Regions from separate parts of the Streptomyces sp. NPDC057694 genome, predicted to be linked through region 2. Evidence: riboswitches for the same ligand, from Rfam matches in the RefSeq annotation. Region 2 holds a riboswitch; each other region holds the start of a gene.

Region 1 (5,174 bases), on a different contig from region 2:
GAAGCCGTCGTCCCGCAGAACCGTCAGGAGGCCGACGAGCCCCTTGACGATCTTGTCGCCGTCGATGAAGGCGGCAGGCACGTGCAGTGCCCTGTTCTCACCACGACGTACGGCGATCAGCTGGCCTTCCTTCACCAGCTGTCGCACGCGCGTCACCTCGATGTCGAGTTGCTCCGCGATGTCGGGGAGGGTGAGCCATGCAGGGACGAGAGCATCGATCTTTGCGTCAATCTCGGTCACAGGACAAGCCTGCCATCCCGGACCGACAGTCGGAAGTCGGGGCGGCCTGACCAGGCGATTCCCTGACGCGCCGGATACGGCTCGGCGTCGTGGACCCGGATCACGCCACGGCGGACTTCAGCGGCCGGGCGGGGTCGGCCAGCAGGTCGGGGTCCAGGACGGTTCCGGCCTCGATCAGTTTGCGGCCCTGGGCCAGGTCGCGGGGCTTGCCGACGGCGAGGACGGCGACCAGGGCGCCCTCGCGCAGCCAGCACACCGACCAGGCGGCGCCCGCCGGGTCGCCGCGCCACACGGCCGAGTCGGCGCTCTCGTGGTGGCCCGCGTACTGCACGAAGCGGCCGAACTGCTCGGACCAGAAGTAGGGCACCGGGTCGTAGACGGCGGGCGTCTCGCCGATGATGTTCGCTGCCACGGTGCGCGGGCCCTGCAGTGCGTTGTCCCAGTGGTGGACCATCAGCCGCTGCCCGTAGCGCCCCGAGGGGAACGACGAGCAGTCCCCCACCGCGTAGACGTCGGGCACGGACGTGCGCAGACGGTCGTCGGCGACGACCTCGTGGTGATCGCCCAGGTCGATGCCGGAGCCGGCCAGCCAGCGGGTGGCGGGGCGGGCCCCGATGCCGACGACGACGGCTCCGGCGGGCAGGCGCGTGCCGTCGTCCAGGACCACGGCCCCGGGTTCGACGCGCTCCACCCGCGCGCGGGTGCGCAGTTCGGTGCCGGAGTCCGCGTACCAGGCCGCCATGGGGGCCGCGACCTCGGCGGGCAGCGTCCCCGCGAGAGGCCGCTCGGCCGCCTCCACGACGGTGACCCGGCAGCCCGCCTCGCGCGCGGCGGTGGCGAACTCGGCGCCGATCCAGCCCGCGCCGACGACCACCACGTCGTGCTGCTCGGCGAGGACGGGCCGCAGCCGCTCGGCGTCGTCGAGGGTGCGCAGCAGGTGCACTCCGGGAAGGTCCTCCGTGCCCGGCAGCCGTACCGGTTCGGCGCCGGTGGCGACGACCAGTACGTCGTACGGGACCGGGCCCCGGGCCGTGTCCAGCTCGTGGTCGCCGGGCCGCAGGCCGGTGACTTCGAGCCCCAGCTCCAGCGTGACGCCGAGCGCCTCGAAGTCGACGTCGAAGGCGGAGCCCTCGGCCTTGCCCAGCAGCACCGCCTTGGACAGCGGCGGCCGGTCGTAGGGCTGGTGGGGCTCGGCGCCGATCAGCGTGACCGTGCCGGCGAAGCCCTGTTCGCGCAGGGCCACCGCCGTCTGCACTCCGGCCATGCCCGCGCCGACGATGACGACGCGCCGTTGCGCCGAAGCCGTGTTCCCGCTCTGCTCGCTCACAGGATCACCTTAGGCACCTGATCTTGCGTCAGTCAGCGGAGCGGGCCACTCGGACTCCGTGACGTCCTGCACACGTGTCACCGGGTTTGAAACCGTCAGGCGGGGGCGATCTCCTCGACGACGCTGGTGCCGCGGCCCTCCTGCGACTCCCACTGCCAGCTCTCGTCGAGCCGTATCCGCCCGTCGGGCAGCTCGGACACGGCGGAGACGCAGTGCCCCGAGGAGGTGGACCCGTCGGTCTTCAGCTGGACGTAGCGGAAGTCGAGCCGGTCGCCGGAGCGGGTACCGACGAGGTGGCCCCGGACGATGTCGCCGCCCTCGTAGCCGGCCCAGATCCGGCCGTCCTCCTCGTGGTAGGCGAAGCGGGTCCGGGTCCCCACCTGGCCCGGCGCCTGGTCGGCGACAGGGGCGAGGAAGAGGCCGTCGAGCGAGCGGGCCACGGGCGTGGGCTCCCTTACTGGGGCGGGGACGGAAGAGCTAGGGTGGCCACCGTAAAGCACTCGCGGGAGCCCGTACGCAGCGGGCTGAGAGGGAGGCTGGGACGGCCTCCGACCGTACGAACCTGATCCGGGTCATGCCGGCGAAGGGAGGGGCTGGACGCCCATGTCGCGTACGCCACCCGAAGCATCGAAATCCAACGCTTCAAAGAAGGTCCCCGCCACCGACGTCCTCGTCGTGGGGGGCGGCATCATCGGTCTGGTCACCGCGTGGCGGGCCGCGCAGCGCGGTCTGTCCGTCGCGGTCGTGGACCCCGAACCGGGCGGCGGCGCCGCCCAGGTCGCGGCCGGGATGCTGGCCGCCGTCACCGAACTGCACTACGGCGAGCTGACGCTGCTCGGCCTGAACGTCGCCTCGGCCCGCCGCTACCCGGAGTTCGCCGCCGAGCTGTCCGAGGCCACCGGCCAGGACCTCGGCTACCGCGCGTGCGGCACACTCGCCGTCGCGCTCGACTCCGACGACCGGGCCCACCTGCGGGAACTGCACGCGCTGCAAGAGAGGTCGGGACTCGACTCGGAGTGGCTGTCGGGCCGCGACTGCCGGCGCCTGGAGCCGATGCTCGCTCCGGGCGTGCGCGGGGGCCTGCGGGTCGACGGCGACCACCAGATCGACCCGAGAAGGCTCGCGAGCGCCCTGGTGACGGCCTGTGAGCGGGCCGGCGTGGTCTTCCACCGGGCGTGGGCGGACCGGCTCCGCGTCGTGCGGGACCGGGCGTGCGGCGTCACGCTGGCCGACGGCACGGACCTCGCCGCCGGTCAGGTGGTCCTGGCGGGCGGGAGCCGCAGCGGGCAGCTCGCGGGAGTCCCCGACGAGGTGCTGCCGCCGGTGCGTCCGGTCAAGGGCCAGGTGCTGCGGCTCACGGTGCCCCGGCGGTACGCGCCGTTCCTGAGCCGCACGGTGCGCGCCGTGGTCCGCGGCAGCCACGTCTACCTGGTGCCGCGCGTGAACGGCGAGCTGGTCGTCGGCGCGACCAGCGAGGAGCTGGGCTGGGACACCACGGTCACCGCGGGCGGCGTCTACGAGCTGCTGCGCGACGCCCACGAACTCGTCCCCGGCATCACGGAACTGCCGCTGACGGAGACCCGCGCGGGCCTGCGCCCGACCTCCCCCGACAACGCCCCGCTGCTCGGCCCGACCGCGCTGCCGGGCCTGCACCTCGCCACCGGCCACCACCGCAACGGCGTGCTGCTCACACCGGTCACCGGCGACGCCCTGGCACACGTCCTGGTCACCGGTGAACTCCCGGAAGAAGCACGTCCGTTCACCCCGAAGCGGTTCAGCGCCGCCACTCTGGAGCAGCCCGCATGAACGTCACCGTCAACGGCGAGCCGCGCGCCGTGGCCGCCGGGGTCACCCTCGGCGCCCTGGTGGCCACGCTCACCACCGCGCACTCGGGTGTCGCCGCCGCGCTCAACGAGACCGTCGTGCCGCGCACCCGATGGCCCCTCACGGCGCTCTCCGAAGGAGACCGCGTCGAAGTCCTCACCGCCGTCCAAGGAGGCTGACTCACTGATGGCTGACGACGCTTTCGTCCTCGGCGGCACCACCTACTCCTCGCGCCTGATCATGGGCACGGGCGGGGCGCCGAGCCTCGACGTCCTCGAACGCTCTCTGGTCGCCTCCGGCACCGAGCTGACCACGGTGGCGATGCGGCGCGTCGACGCCGGTGTGCACGGCTCGGTCCTGTCGGTCCTGGAGAAGCTCGGCATCCGGGTGCTGCCGAACACCGCGGGCTGCTTCACCGCGGGCGAGGCGGTGCTCACGGCCCGCCTCGCGCGCGAGGCGCTGGGCACGGACCTGGTCAAGCTGGAGGTCATCGCGGACGAGCGCACCCTCCTGCCGGACCCGATCGAGCTGCTCGACGCCGCGGAGACGCTGGTCGACGACGGTTTCACCGTCCTGCCCTACACGAACGACGACCCGGTCCTGGCCCGCAAGCTGGAGGACGTGGGCTGTGCGGCGGTCATGCCGCTCGGCTCCCCCATCGGCTCCGGGCTCGGCATCCGCAATCCGCACAACTTCCAGCTGATCGTCGAGCACGCGCGCGTGCCGGTGATCCTGGACGCGGGCGCGGGCACGGCCTCCGATGTGGCGTTCGCCATGGAGCTGGGCTGCGCCGGTGTGATGCTCGCCTCCGCGGTGACCCGCGCCCAGGAGCCGGTCCTGATGGCCGACGGCATGCGGCACGCGGTGGAGGCCGGGCGGCTCGCACACCGTGCGGGGCGCATCCCGAGGCGCCATTTCGCCGAGGCGTCCTCGCCCCGGGAGGGGCGCGCGCACCTCGATCCCGAGCGCCCCGCCTTCTGACGCCCTGCGCCGGTCACAGCTCTGCTTACGCCGGTCACAGCTCTGCTGCAGTACGGGTCCGGTCCTGCCGCACGGGACCGGCCTGTCGGTGACTCCTCGTAGACTCCCTGCGTGGACACGACCCTCCAAGACCCGTTGCTCGGGCATGTGCTCGACGCCAGGTACCGCATCGACGCACGCATCGCGGTCGGCGGGATGGCCACGGTCTACCGGGCCGTGGACACCCGCCTCGACCGCGTGCTCGCGCTCAAGGTGATGCATCCGTCGCTGGCGGCCGACGCCTCGTTCGTCGACCGGTTCATCCGCGAGGCCAAGTCGGTGGCCCGTCTCTCGCACCCCAATGTGGTGGGGGTCTTCGACCAGGGCACCGACGGTCCGTACGTCTATCTGGCGATGGAGTACATCGCGGGCTGCACGCTCCGCGACGTCCTGCGCGACCGCGGGGCGCTGCGGCCGCGCGCGGCTCTCGACATCCTGGAGCCGGTGCTCGCCGCGCTCGGAGCGGCGCACCGCGCGGGTTTCGTGCACCGCGACATGAAGCCGGAGAACGTGCTGATAGGGGACGACGGCCGGGTGAAGGTCGCCGACTTCGGTCTCGTGCGCGCGGTGGACACGGTCACCAACACCACGGGATCGGTCCTCGGCACGGTGTCCTATCTGGCGCCCGAGCAGATCGAGCACGGCACGGCGACACCCTCGGTGGACGTCTACGCGTGCGGCGTCGTCCTGTACGAGATGCTCACCGGCGGCAAGCCGCACCTGGGGGACTCCCCCGCGCAGATCCTGTACAAGCATCTCAACG
Region 2 (5,174 bases):
ACGACGCGGACGAGTGCTGGGACCTGTTCCGCAAGTTCACCAAGCGGTTCGCCTTCCGCGACGAGGAGTCCGGCCCCGACACCGTGCGCGAGCTGCTCGGCGCCTTCGGCGGCAGCCGCGTGGTGCACGGCCACAGCCCGATCCCGTACCTCCTGGGTCAGGTCGGCGGCGAGTCCGGCGGCGACGACGGCGAGGAAGGATCCGGCCGGCCGGCCGTCGAGGGACCGCACGTGTACGCGGGCGGACTCGCCATCGCCATGGACGGCGGTGTGACCATGGCCGGAAAGCTCCTGGTCCAGCAACTTCCGATGGATATCTGAGAGTTGATCGGGCAGGCGCGGTAAACGGAGGATTCCACCGGCCGCAAGGCCAATTTCCGGAAACCCCCTGTCACCGCGCGCCGTGGCAGCTCTACCATCGGCTTATCCGTAGCAGGCTCCCCTCCGTTTCTGCCCGACGGCTCGTACCCATGCGGGCCACCAAGCCCTACGGAGCATCGGGGGATGCACATGAACAGCGCTCCGCATTTGCTGAACGAGGACCGCCCCGAGTTCGAGCGGATCCTCGATGAGGCGCTGCGTACCGCACCGAACCGGCCTGATCTCGCCGCAGTGGGCCAGCGGCTCAACCCCGAACAGCTGCGCACCATGGCGCTCAACGCGGCAGCTCTGATCACTGCCGCCGCGGCGACCGAGTACCAGCACTACATATCGGTCCGTGAGGATCTGCGTACCTCCCCGCGGCCCCAACCGCTCGAAGAAGGAGGCACCTCCGGCACGACCTCGGAATCCGGCGGCGGCAATCCCCTGGGCTTCGCCGCCACCGTGAGTGAAGTCGCGGAGACGACAGGGCCCGGTATCGCCGCGGTCGCCGTCGTCCTCTTCCCGGTGCTCGCCGGGACGGCCGCCGCGATCTTTCTGCTGGTCGGCTACATCCTGAAGATGCTCAACCCGCCACCGGACTTCGCCGGCACCCTGCTCACGGCCGGCTGGGTCTTCGGCACGCTCGCCGCGGCGGGCATCCTCGTCGCGGCGGTGTGCCTGCTGCTGGCCGCTCTGCGCAACGGAGCGACCTCGCTCCAGGCGAGCGCGCACGGCGAGGCGAACGAGGCGGTGGCACGGGCCAGGGAAGCCTGGGGCAAGGCGCTGTTGGAGCGGGGCATCCTGCCGTTCCTGCGGGAGGCCCTCGCCGATCCGCCCGCGGGCGGTGGCTCACTGGGCGCCGGCCGGGCCGGCGCCACGAGCCGGATGCCCCAGCTCGGCTACAACAGGCCGGGGTTCAGCAGCCCGGACGGTGGCGGCACCGCCACCGGACAGCGCGCCGGCTTCTCCAGTCCGGACTTCACGAGCCCGGACTTCGGCGGCCCCGAGCACCGGCCGGACTGACCGTCCGCCGGAGCACGGAGCCGTGACCTCGGCTCGGGGCGATGTGCACGGGCCCCGAGCCGTAGTCGTGCGCCGGTACGGCTCAGTCGGCGATCGGCAGATACACGCGGTTGCCCGCCTGCGCGAACTCCTTCGACTTCTGCTCCATGCCCGCCTCGATCTCGGACTTCTCCGACAGGGCCGTGCCGTGCTCGCGCCGGATGTCCTGCGAGATCTTCATCGAGCAGAACTTCGGACCGCACATCGAGCAGAAGTGCGCGGTCTTGGCGGGCTCGGCGGGCAGCGTCTCGTCGTGGAACTCCCGTGCCGTGTCCGGGTCGAGGGCCAGGTTGAACTGGTCCTCCCAGCGGAACTCGAAGCGGGCGTCGGACAGCGCGTCGTCCCATTCCTGCGCGCCCGGGTGCCCCTTGGCGAGGTCGGCCGCGTGCGCCGCGATCTTGTACGTGATGACGCCGGTCTTCACGTCGTCCCGGTTCGGCAGGCCCAGGTGCTCCTTGGGCGTGACGTAGCAGAGCATCGCCGTGCCCCACCAGGCGATCATCGCGGCACCGATCCCGGACGTGATGTGGTCGTACGCCGGGGCGACGTCCGTGGTCAGCGGGCCGAGCGTGTAGAACGGCGCCTCCTCGCAGATCTCCTGCTGGAGGTCGATGTTCTCCTTGATCTTGTGCATCGGGACATGGCCCGGCCCCTCGATCATCGTCTGCACGCCCAGCCGCTTGGCGATCGTATTCAGCTCACCGAGCGTGCGCAGCTCCGCGAACTGCGCCTCGTCGTTGGCGTCCGCGATGGAGCCGGGGCGCAGACCGTCGCCGAGCGAGTACGTGACGTCGTACGCCGCGAGGATCTCGCACAGCTCCTCGAAGTGCTCGTAGAGGAAGCTCTCCCTGTGGTGCGCGAGGCACCAGGCGGCCATGATCGAACCACCGCGCGAGACGATGCCGGTCTTGCGGTTGGCGGTCAGCGGGACGTACGGGAGACGGACACCGGCGTGAACCGTCATGTAGTCGACGCCCTGCTCGGCCTGCTCGATCACCGTGTCCTTGTAGATGTCCCAGGTCAGTTCCTCGGCCCTGCCGTCGACCTTTTCGAGGGCCTGGTAGAGCGGCACGGTGCCGATGGGGACGGGGGAGTTGCGCAGCACCCACTCGCGCGTGGTGTGGATGTTGCGGCCGGTGGAGAGGTCCATGACGGTGTCGGCGCCCCAACGGGTCGCCCACGTCATCTTGTCCACCTCCTCCTCGATGGACGAGGTCACCGCGGAGTTGCCGATGTTGGCGTTGACCTTCACCAGGAACCGCTTGCCGATGATCATCGGCTCGATCTCCGGGTGGTTCACGTTGGCGGGCAGCACCGCGCGGCCCGCCGCGATCTCCTCGCGGACGACCTCGGGCTCGACGTTCTCCCGGAGGGCCACGAACTCCATCTCCGGGGTGATCTCGCCCCGTCGTGCGTACGCGAGTTGGGTCACGGCCTGTCCGTCGCGGCCGCGGCGCGGCTGGCGCGGGCGGCCGGGGAAGACCGCGTCGAGGTTGCGCAGATCAGTCGCTCCGCTCCGGAGCAGTCCGCCGCGCGGTGAGGTGTGCTTGATGCCGTCGTCCTCGGGGCGGACGGGGCGTCCCGCGTACTCCTCGGTGTCGCCGCGGGCGATGATCCAGTTCTCCCGGAGGGGTGCGAGACCCCGGCGGACATCGGTGTCGACGGTCGGATCGGTGTACGGGCCGGAGGTGTCGTACAGCGTGACCGACTCCCCGTTGGTGAGATGCACCTGACGGACCGGCACCTTGAGATCGGGGCGCGAGCCCGCGGGGCCCGTCACATATCCCTTGTGCCAGCCGATGGACTTCCCGGCCTCGTCAGGGTTCTCACCCTGGTTGGAGGCAGGCGTGCGTGCGTCCGTTGTGGTCATGAGACCTACTCCCTACGCCGGCATTACCCGGTAACAGGTTCGGCGGTCGACGCAGCCGTCTTCGTCCTGCCTGTTTCACGTGAAACAGGTCCTGCGACGAAGGTCAGCGCCCTCTCAGCCCGGTGCTCCGAGCTCCCGCGTGTGCAAAGGTGCCTCCACGCTAGCGCCCCTTCGGACGCGTTGAACAGAGGGCCCCTGTCGTTCTTGCGATGATCGGTCGGTGACCACCACCCAGCAGCCGCCTCCTCCGCCCCAACCTCCCCACGGACACGGCCCGTCCGGGGGAGGGCACGGCCACTCCCACAGCCATGGCCCGGCCGCGCCCGTCTCCAGGCATCTGCGGAAGGTCATCGCGGCGGTCCTGATCCCCTTCTCGGTGGCGGTGGTGGTCGGTCTGGCGGTGCTGTGGCCCGGCGGCGCCCCGCCCCACGAGCGCACCGGAGTCGGCTTCGACCGGCAGACGCAGCAGGCCACGGTGACCAAGGTCGACAAGGTCTCCTGCGCGTCCGTGAACGCCTCGGGGGACACCCCGACCGGCGACACCTCGACGGCCGAGGGCTCCGCCGCGCAGCAACAGGCCCGCGGCACCTGCGAGAACGCGACGATCCGCATCGCCACCGGCAAGGACAAGGGCCGTACGTTCACGGAGGTCGTCCAGCCGGACTCGCCACGGCAGCTGCACGAGGGCCAGAAGGTGATCGTCGCCTACGCGCCGGACGCCCCGGAGAATCTGCAGTACTCGGTCACCGATGTGAACCGCAAGATCCCGATGGTGCTGCTGGCCGGCATCTTCGCCCTGGCCGTGGTGCTGGTCGGGCGTCTGCGGGGCGTCATGGCGCTGGTCGCGCTCGCGGTCAGCTTCATGGTGCTGACGTTCTTCATCCTGCCCGCGATCCTCCAGGGTTCGAATCCCCTGGTGGTGGCGGTCGTCGGAGCCAGTGCCATCATGCTGATCGCGCTGTACATGTGCCACGGTCTGTCGGCCAGAACCTCCGTCGCCGTCCTGGGCACCCTGGTCTCACTCGTGCTCATCGGCCTGCTCGGCTCGCTGTTCATCGGCTGGGCCGCGCTGACCGGCAACACGGACGACAACACCGGCCTGATCCATGGCCTGTATCCGCACATCGACATGAGCGGCCTGCTGCTGGCGGGCGTCATCATCGGCTCGCTCGGGGTGCTCGACGACGTGACCGTCACCCAGACGTCGGCGGTCTGGGAACTGCACGAGGCCAACCCCTCGATGGGCTGGCGGGGGCTGTACCGCGCGGGCATCCGGATCGGCCGCGACCACATCGCGTCGGTCGTGAACACCCTGGTCCTGGCGTACGCGGGCGCGGCGCTGCCGCTGCTGCTGCTGTTCTCGATCGCGCAGAGCAGCGTGTCGGACGTGGCCAACAGCGAGCTGGTGGCCGAGGAGATCGTCCGCACGCTGGTCGGCTCGATCGGCCTGGTCGCCTCTGTGCCGGTGACGACCGCGTTGGCCGCCCTCGTGGTCTCCGCCGACCGCGCGGGCCCTCAGGCCCCTGCCACAACCGCTCCTGCACGCGGGGGCAGAGGCCGACGACGTAAGGCGTGAGCGCGGAACTGCTCGGGTGCACCGCACTGCTGAAGCGTTACGTCGATGTCGCGCCGGGCCGATGGGGAGTCAGCCGGCGCTCTGCTCCTCGGCCAGAATCCGGTCGAGCGCCTCGTCGAGGTCGGCCTCGAAGTCGGCGAGGGCCTGCTCATGGCCGAGCGGGACCAGCTTGTCCGTGCGGTCGAGGAACGCGATGATCGGCGCGACCCCGGCCCGGAACAGCGCCTGATCGCTGCCCACTTGGAGCCTGATGTGGACCTCGCCCGGCAACTCGGTGGTGATCCCGTCGCCCGACAGCTCCACG
Region 3 (5,174 bases), on a different contig from region 2:
TCGACGAGCCGCAGGGCGCTCTCCCGGCGGCGCACGGTCCAGGCGTGCAGAGCGAGGATCAGGCCGACGGCGGCGAACTGCACCAGGGTGAGCACGGCGGCGGTCGGCAGGTCGAAGATCTGCGCGGTCTGCCGGTAGATCTCGACCTCCAGCGTCGAGAACCCGGGCCCGCCGAGGATCTGCACGACGCCGAACGAGGTGAAGGTGAACAGGAAGACCATCAGCGCGGCGGCGGCCACGGCGGGCCCGAGCGCGGGCAGCGTGACCCTCCGCCAGGCGGCGAGGCGCGAGGCGCCGAGCATCCGCGCGGCCTCCTCCTGACGCGGGTCGAGCTGCGCCCACAGGCCGCCCACGGTGCGTACGACGACCGCGTAGTTGAAGAAGACGTGCGCGAGCAGGATCGCCCACACCGTGGTGTCGAGCCGCACCCCCCACAGCTCGTCGAGCAGGCCGCCCTGCCCGAGGAGGGCGAGGAAGGCGGTGCCGACGACCACGGTCGGCAGCACGAACGGCACGGTCACCACCGCCCGCAGCAGCTGCTTGCCGGGGAAGTCGAGGCGCGCGAAGACATAGGCTCCCGGCAGCGCGATCAGCAGCGTGAGCGCGGTCGACGCGAGCGCCTGCCACACGGTGAACCACAGCACGTGCCGGATGTCGGACTGCCCGAGCACCTCGGTGATCCGCCCGAACTGCCAGCCGCCGTCGACGTGCAGCCCGCGCTGGACGATCGCGACGACGGGCCAGGCGAAGAAGACCGCGAAGAACACGACGGGCAGGACCATCAGGCCCAGCCGCGCCGCGTTCCCGTGGGACGCCTTCCGGCCGCCTCCTACTTCAGTACGAGCGAGGTCCACGCCTTGACCCAGTCGTCACGGTTTTCGGCGATCTTGCGCGGCGCCATCGTCTCGGCGTCGTCGACCGGGACCGCGTACTTGGTGTACGCGGCGGGCGCGGTGGCGTTCTTCGTCACCGGGTCGACGAACATGTTGAGCGGCATGTCCTCCTGGAACTTCTTGGAGATCAGGAAGTCGATGAGCGCCTGCCCGCCTTTCTCGTTCTTCGCGCCGTCGAGCAGCCCGGCGAACTCGATCTGCTGGAAGCAGGTCCCCTTCGCCACCCCGACCGGCGAGGTCTTCGGCTGCGGGTCGGAGTAGATGGCCTCGACCGGCGGCGACGACGCGTAACTCACGACGAGCGGCCGCTCACCGCCCGCCTTCTTGCCGCCGGCGCTCCCGCTGAACTCCTCGTTGTAGGCCTGCTCCCAGCCGTCGACGACCTTCACGCCGTTGGCCTTGAGCTTCTTCCAGTAGCCCTGCCAGCCGTCGTCGCCGTAACTCGCGGCGGAGCCGAGCAGGAAGCCGAGGCCGGGCGACGAGGTGGACGCGTTCTCGGTGACGAGCAGGTCCTTGTACTCGGGCTTCGTCAGGTCGGCGAAGGACGACGGCGGCGTCAGGTGGTGCTGCTCGAAGTACTTCTTGTCGTAGTTGACGCAGATGTCGCCGGTGTCGATCGGCGTGACCCGGTTCTTCTGGGCGTCGAGCTGGTACTGCTCCTTCACCTCGCTCAGGCCCTTGGCCTTGTAGGAGGCGAAGACGCCGTTGTCGAGGGCGCGCGAGAGCAGGGTGTTGTCGACGCCGAAGAAGACGTCGCCCTGCGGATTGCCCTTGGACAGGATGGCCTTGTTGACGGCCTCTCCGGCGTCGCCGTCCTTGAGGACCTTCACCTGGTACCCGGACGACTTCTCGAAGTCGGCGAGCACGCTCTTGGAGACGGCCCACGAGTCGTGGCTGACGAGCGTGACGGTCTTGGAGTCGCCGCCCGAGCCCGCGGTGTCCGAGGACGACCCGCACGCGGACAGCGTGACCAGGCCGAGCCCCACGGCCACGGCGACGGCCGCGAGCGGATAGGTCTTCTTGCTCACTAGATTTCCTCCTGGGGGTGTCCAGGAAGAGACGCGGCCCTGCCCCGGGACCTCGACGGTCCCAGGGCAGGGCGCAACAGCTTGAGTGGTGACCGAACTTCCTACCCAGAATGACCTGGGCAAGGTTCAGAGGGTCTGCGGTCATTACCGCACTCTCAGCGCTGTGGCGCTCCCCTGTCGGAATATGAAGATGTTTCGACGAGTGTACGTACGACGTACGGCTGCCAGGCTACCGCTCGGTCGCCGCGAGCTGACCACACGCCCCGTCGATCTCCTGGCCACGGGTGTCGCGCACGGTCACGGGCACGCCGTGGGCGGCGATCGCCTCGACGAACGCCTTCTCGTCCTCGGGCCGCGACGCCGTCCACTTCGACCCGGGTGTCGGGTTCAGCGGAATGAGGTTGACGTGCACCGGCTTGCCACGGAGCAGCCGGCCGAGCCGGTCACCGCGCCACGCCTGGTCGTTGATGTCCCGGATGAGCGCGTACTCGATGGACAGCCGGCGCCCGGACTTGGCGGCGTACTCCCACCCGGCGTCGAGCACCTCGCGGACCTTCCACCGGGTGTTGACCGGTACGAGGGTGTCGCGCAGCTCGTCGTCAGGCGCGTGCAGCGAGATGGCGAGGCGGCACTTGAAGCCCTCGTCGGAGAAGCGGTGGATGGCGGGCACGAGTCCCACGGTCGACACGGTGATGCCGCGCTGGCTCAGCCCGAGCCCGTCCGGCTCGGGATCGGTGAGCGCGCGAATGGACTGGACGACCCGCTTGTAATTGGCGAGCGGCTCCCCCATCCCCATGAACACGATGTTGCTGAGCCGGGCCGGCCCACCGGGGATCTCCCCGTCCCTGAGCGCCCGCATCCCGTCCACGATCTGGTGCACGATCTCACCGGTCGACAGGTTCCGGTCGAGACCGGCCTGCCCGGTGGCACAGAACGGACAGTTCATCCCGCACCCGGCCTGCGACGAGATACACATCGTCACCCGGTCCGGATACCGCATGAGGACCGACTCGACGAGCGTCCCGTCGAACAGCCGCCACAGCGTCTTGCGCGTGGTGTCCTGGTCGGTCGACAGATGCCGCACGACGGACATCAGCTCGGGCAGCAGCGCTTCCCGCAGCTTCTCCCGCGACGCGGCGGGAATGTCGGTCCACTGCTCGGGGTCGTGCGCGTACCGCGCGAAGTAGTGCGCCGACAGCTGCTTGGCACGGAACGGCTTCTCGCCAACAGCAGCGACAGCCTCCTTCCGCTCCGCAGGAGTCATATCGGCGAGGTGCCGCGGCGGCTTCTTGGCTCCGCGGGGGGCGACAAAGGTGAGTTCTCCGGGCTTAGGCATGGCTGTACCAGTGTCGCAGATGGATGGGCGTGACCTGGGGTCGTCGCGCTGGGCGCCTGTCACTGTCGGTAGCGTCTGATCACTGCTGAGCGGCCACGGGCGGCCCGGTGGCGGCCCGAAACCCTCGGCTTCCCCATGTCTGACCAGCTAGCTTCGCGGCCCGAGCACAGCCACGCCTCGTCGCCTCGACTCGCCAGGTGATCGGCCGACCATCTGATCAAGAAGCCTAGATCAGTGGAGTGAAGCGGCCATTGCTGGAGGCGGAGAGCTGTCCCTCCGATCGACACCCAGCATCCGAAAGCCCTTGACCTCAAGCGCAGTTGAGATTCCAGCATGATTCACATGGATACCAAGAGCGCCGACACCAAGGCCATCGAACAGATCATTGCCACCGTCGAGCAGACGCAGCGCGCCAAAGATGCCACGGGCTTCCTCGCGCTCTTCCACTCTGATGCCGTCTGGACGACCGCTCACGGCAAAGTCCTCATCGGCCTCGACGCCATCGCCGAGTTCACCCGCGCCGTGCTGCCCAACGCCACCTGGGACGGTGATGTCACGTACGAGGCAGTGCACATCCAGTTCCTGCGACCCGACGTGGCGGCTGTCAAGATTCGGCAGGTCTACCACTCGGCAGACGGCGACACGGAAGGCTCCCCGCTCTACATCATGACCAAGCAGAGTGACGGCGACTGGCTGCTGCATGTCGGCCAGAACACCGAGGTCCGGGCTGGTTAGAAACTGGGCGAGTGAACTACGCCCCGACCCACCACTCACGCCAGCTCCCATCCCGTCCGCCTTACGAGCTCGGGCTCGATGACGCCTCAAAGGCAGCGAGGATCTCCTGGGCATACCGGTCCCGTGGGGCGAGCTCGTCGATCGTTTCGGTTCAGCCGCCGGGCATGGACGTCCGTGTGCGCCAGGTCCATGCCTGGCGCTGCGGATGTACGCACACTTGATGCCGTCGAGCCAGGTGCACACGAGAATGCCAGGGACCGGGGCGCCGGCCGCGCTCCTTCGACGGCGGTCTGTCGCAGAGGCGTCGCAAGCGGGCCTGGCGTCCGCGGGGTCACGAGCCGCACGATGTCCGGGCAGCCTCCGACCGAAGGGAACGCGGTGAGTGACATGCGCCGAGGCGCGACGGCGTCAGCCGGTGTTCTTCCACCCCGAGCGGCATGGACCGTGCGGTGGTCCCCATGGCTGTTCTGGCCACTGCTCGTCGTGTCCGGCGCTCTCCTGGTCCGGAGGATCGCGGACGGCGCCCCAGTGGGACAGATCCTGGCCTCCGCAGCCCAAGTACTGGTCTGGGCTGTGTTGCTGGTCAATCGACGGATCGTATGGCGCCGCCACCTGAAGGCGAGCGAATAGCGCCCGACACCGGCTGCCGCAACGCAGAAGGGGCGGGCACCCAATAGGTGCCCGCCCCTTCTCCGTCAGCTCGCGTCAGGTCAGGCGGACCCGACGAACAGCACCAGCAGCAGCCACACCACAGGCGCCGTCGGCAGCAGGGAGTCCAGGCGGTCCATGATGCCGCCGTGGCCCGGGAGCAGGGTTCCCATGTCCTTGATGCCGAGGTCCCGCTTGATCATGGATTCGCCGAGGTCACCCAGGGTCGCGCTGGCCGCGACGCAGGCGCCGACGACCAGGCCCTGCCACCAGGTCCCGTCGTCGATCAGGAACTGCATGCACAGGACGCCCGCCACCATCGCGAAGAGCACCGCACCGAAGAGGCCCTCGCGGGTCTTTCCGGGGCTGATGCGCGGCGCGAGCTTGTGCTTGCCGAAGCGCCAGCCGATCGCGTACGCGCCGGTGTCGCTGACCACGGTCAGGATCAGGAAGGTCAGAACCCGCCAGGCCCCGTCGTCCGCGGTGAGCATCATCGCCACGAACGTCGCGAGGAAGGGAACGTAGAAGGCGGCG

What was found. A riboswitch is a leader RNA that binds a small molecule or an ion and turns the genes downstream of it on or off. The one in region 2 is predicted to bind thiamine pyrophosphate.
Region 1: linked by a shared signal. The riboswitch ahead of thiO (glycine oxidase ThiO) and the one ahead of thiC (phosphomethylpyrimidine synthase ThiC) in region 2 are both predicted to bind thiamine pyrophosphate.
Region 3: linked by a shared signal. The riboswitch ahead of ACFVDP_RS15445 (thiamine ABC transporter substrate binding subunit) and the one ahead of thiC (phosphomethylpyrimidine synthase ThiC) in region 2 are both predicted to bind thiamine pyrophosphate.

What each region holds. Positions count from the first base shown of each region.
Region 1 covers NZ_JBHVIX010000031.1:54,872-60,045, forward strand. Annotated here, with positions in the region: gene ACFVDP_RS38985 (Rv2175c family DNA-binding protein) at 1-240, opposite strand, end outside; gene ACFVDP_RS38990 (NAD(P)/FAD-dependent oxidoreductase) at 341-1,504, opposite strand; gene ACFVDP_RS38995 (hypothetical protein) at 1,663-2,007, opposite strand; TPP riboswitch at 2,060-2,173, shown strand; gene thiO (glycine oxidase ThiO) at 2,171-3,373, shown strand; gene thiS (sulfur carrier protein ThiS) at 3,370-3,570, shown strand; gene ACFVDP_RS39010 (thiazole synthase) at 3,578-4,372, shown strand; gene pknB (Stk1 family PASTA domain-containing Ser/Thr kinase) at 4,484-5,174, shown strand, end outside.
Region 2 covers NZ_JBHVIX010000006.1:108,894-114,067, reverse strand. Annotated here, with positions in the region: gene ACFVDP_RS16745 (metallophosphoesterase) at 1-320, shown strand, start outside; gene ACFVDP_RS16740 (hypothetical protein) at 504-1,385, shown strand; gene thiC (phosphomethylpyrimidine synthase ThiC) at 1,468-3,294, opposite strand; TPP riboswitch at 3,287-3,443, opposite strand; gene ACFVDP_RS16730 (YibE/F family protein) at 3,515-4,870, shown strand; gene ACFVDP_RS16725 (SsgA family sporulation/cell division regulator) at 4,940-5,174, opposite strand, start outside.
Region 3 covers NZ_JBHVIX010000005.1:254,196-259,369, reverse strand. Annotated here, with positions in the region: gene ACFVDP_RS15450 (ABC transporter permease) at 1-854, opposite strand, end outside; gene ACFVDP_RS15445 (thiamine ABC transporter substrate binding subunit) at 830-1,921, opposite strand; TPP riboswitch at 2,002-2,107, opposite strand; gene rlmN (23S rRNA (adenine(2503)-C(2))-methyltransferase RlmN) at 2,151-3,257, opposite strand; gene ACFVDP_RS15435 (SgcJ/EcaC family oxidoreductase) at 3,591-3,992, shown strand; gene ACFVDP_RS15430 (phosphatidate cytidylyltransferase) at 4,703-5,174, opposite strand, start outside.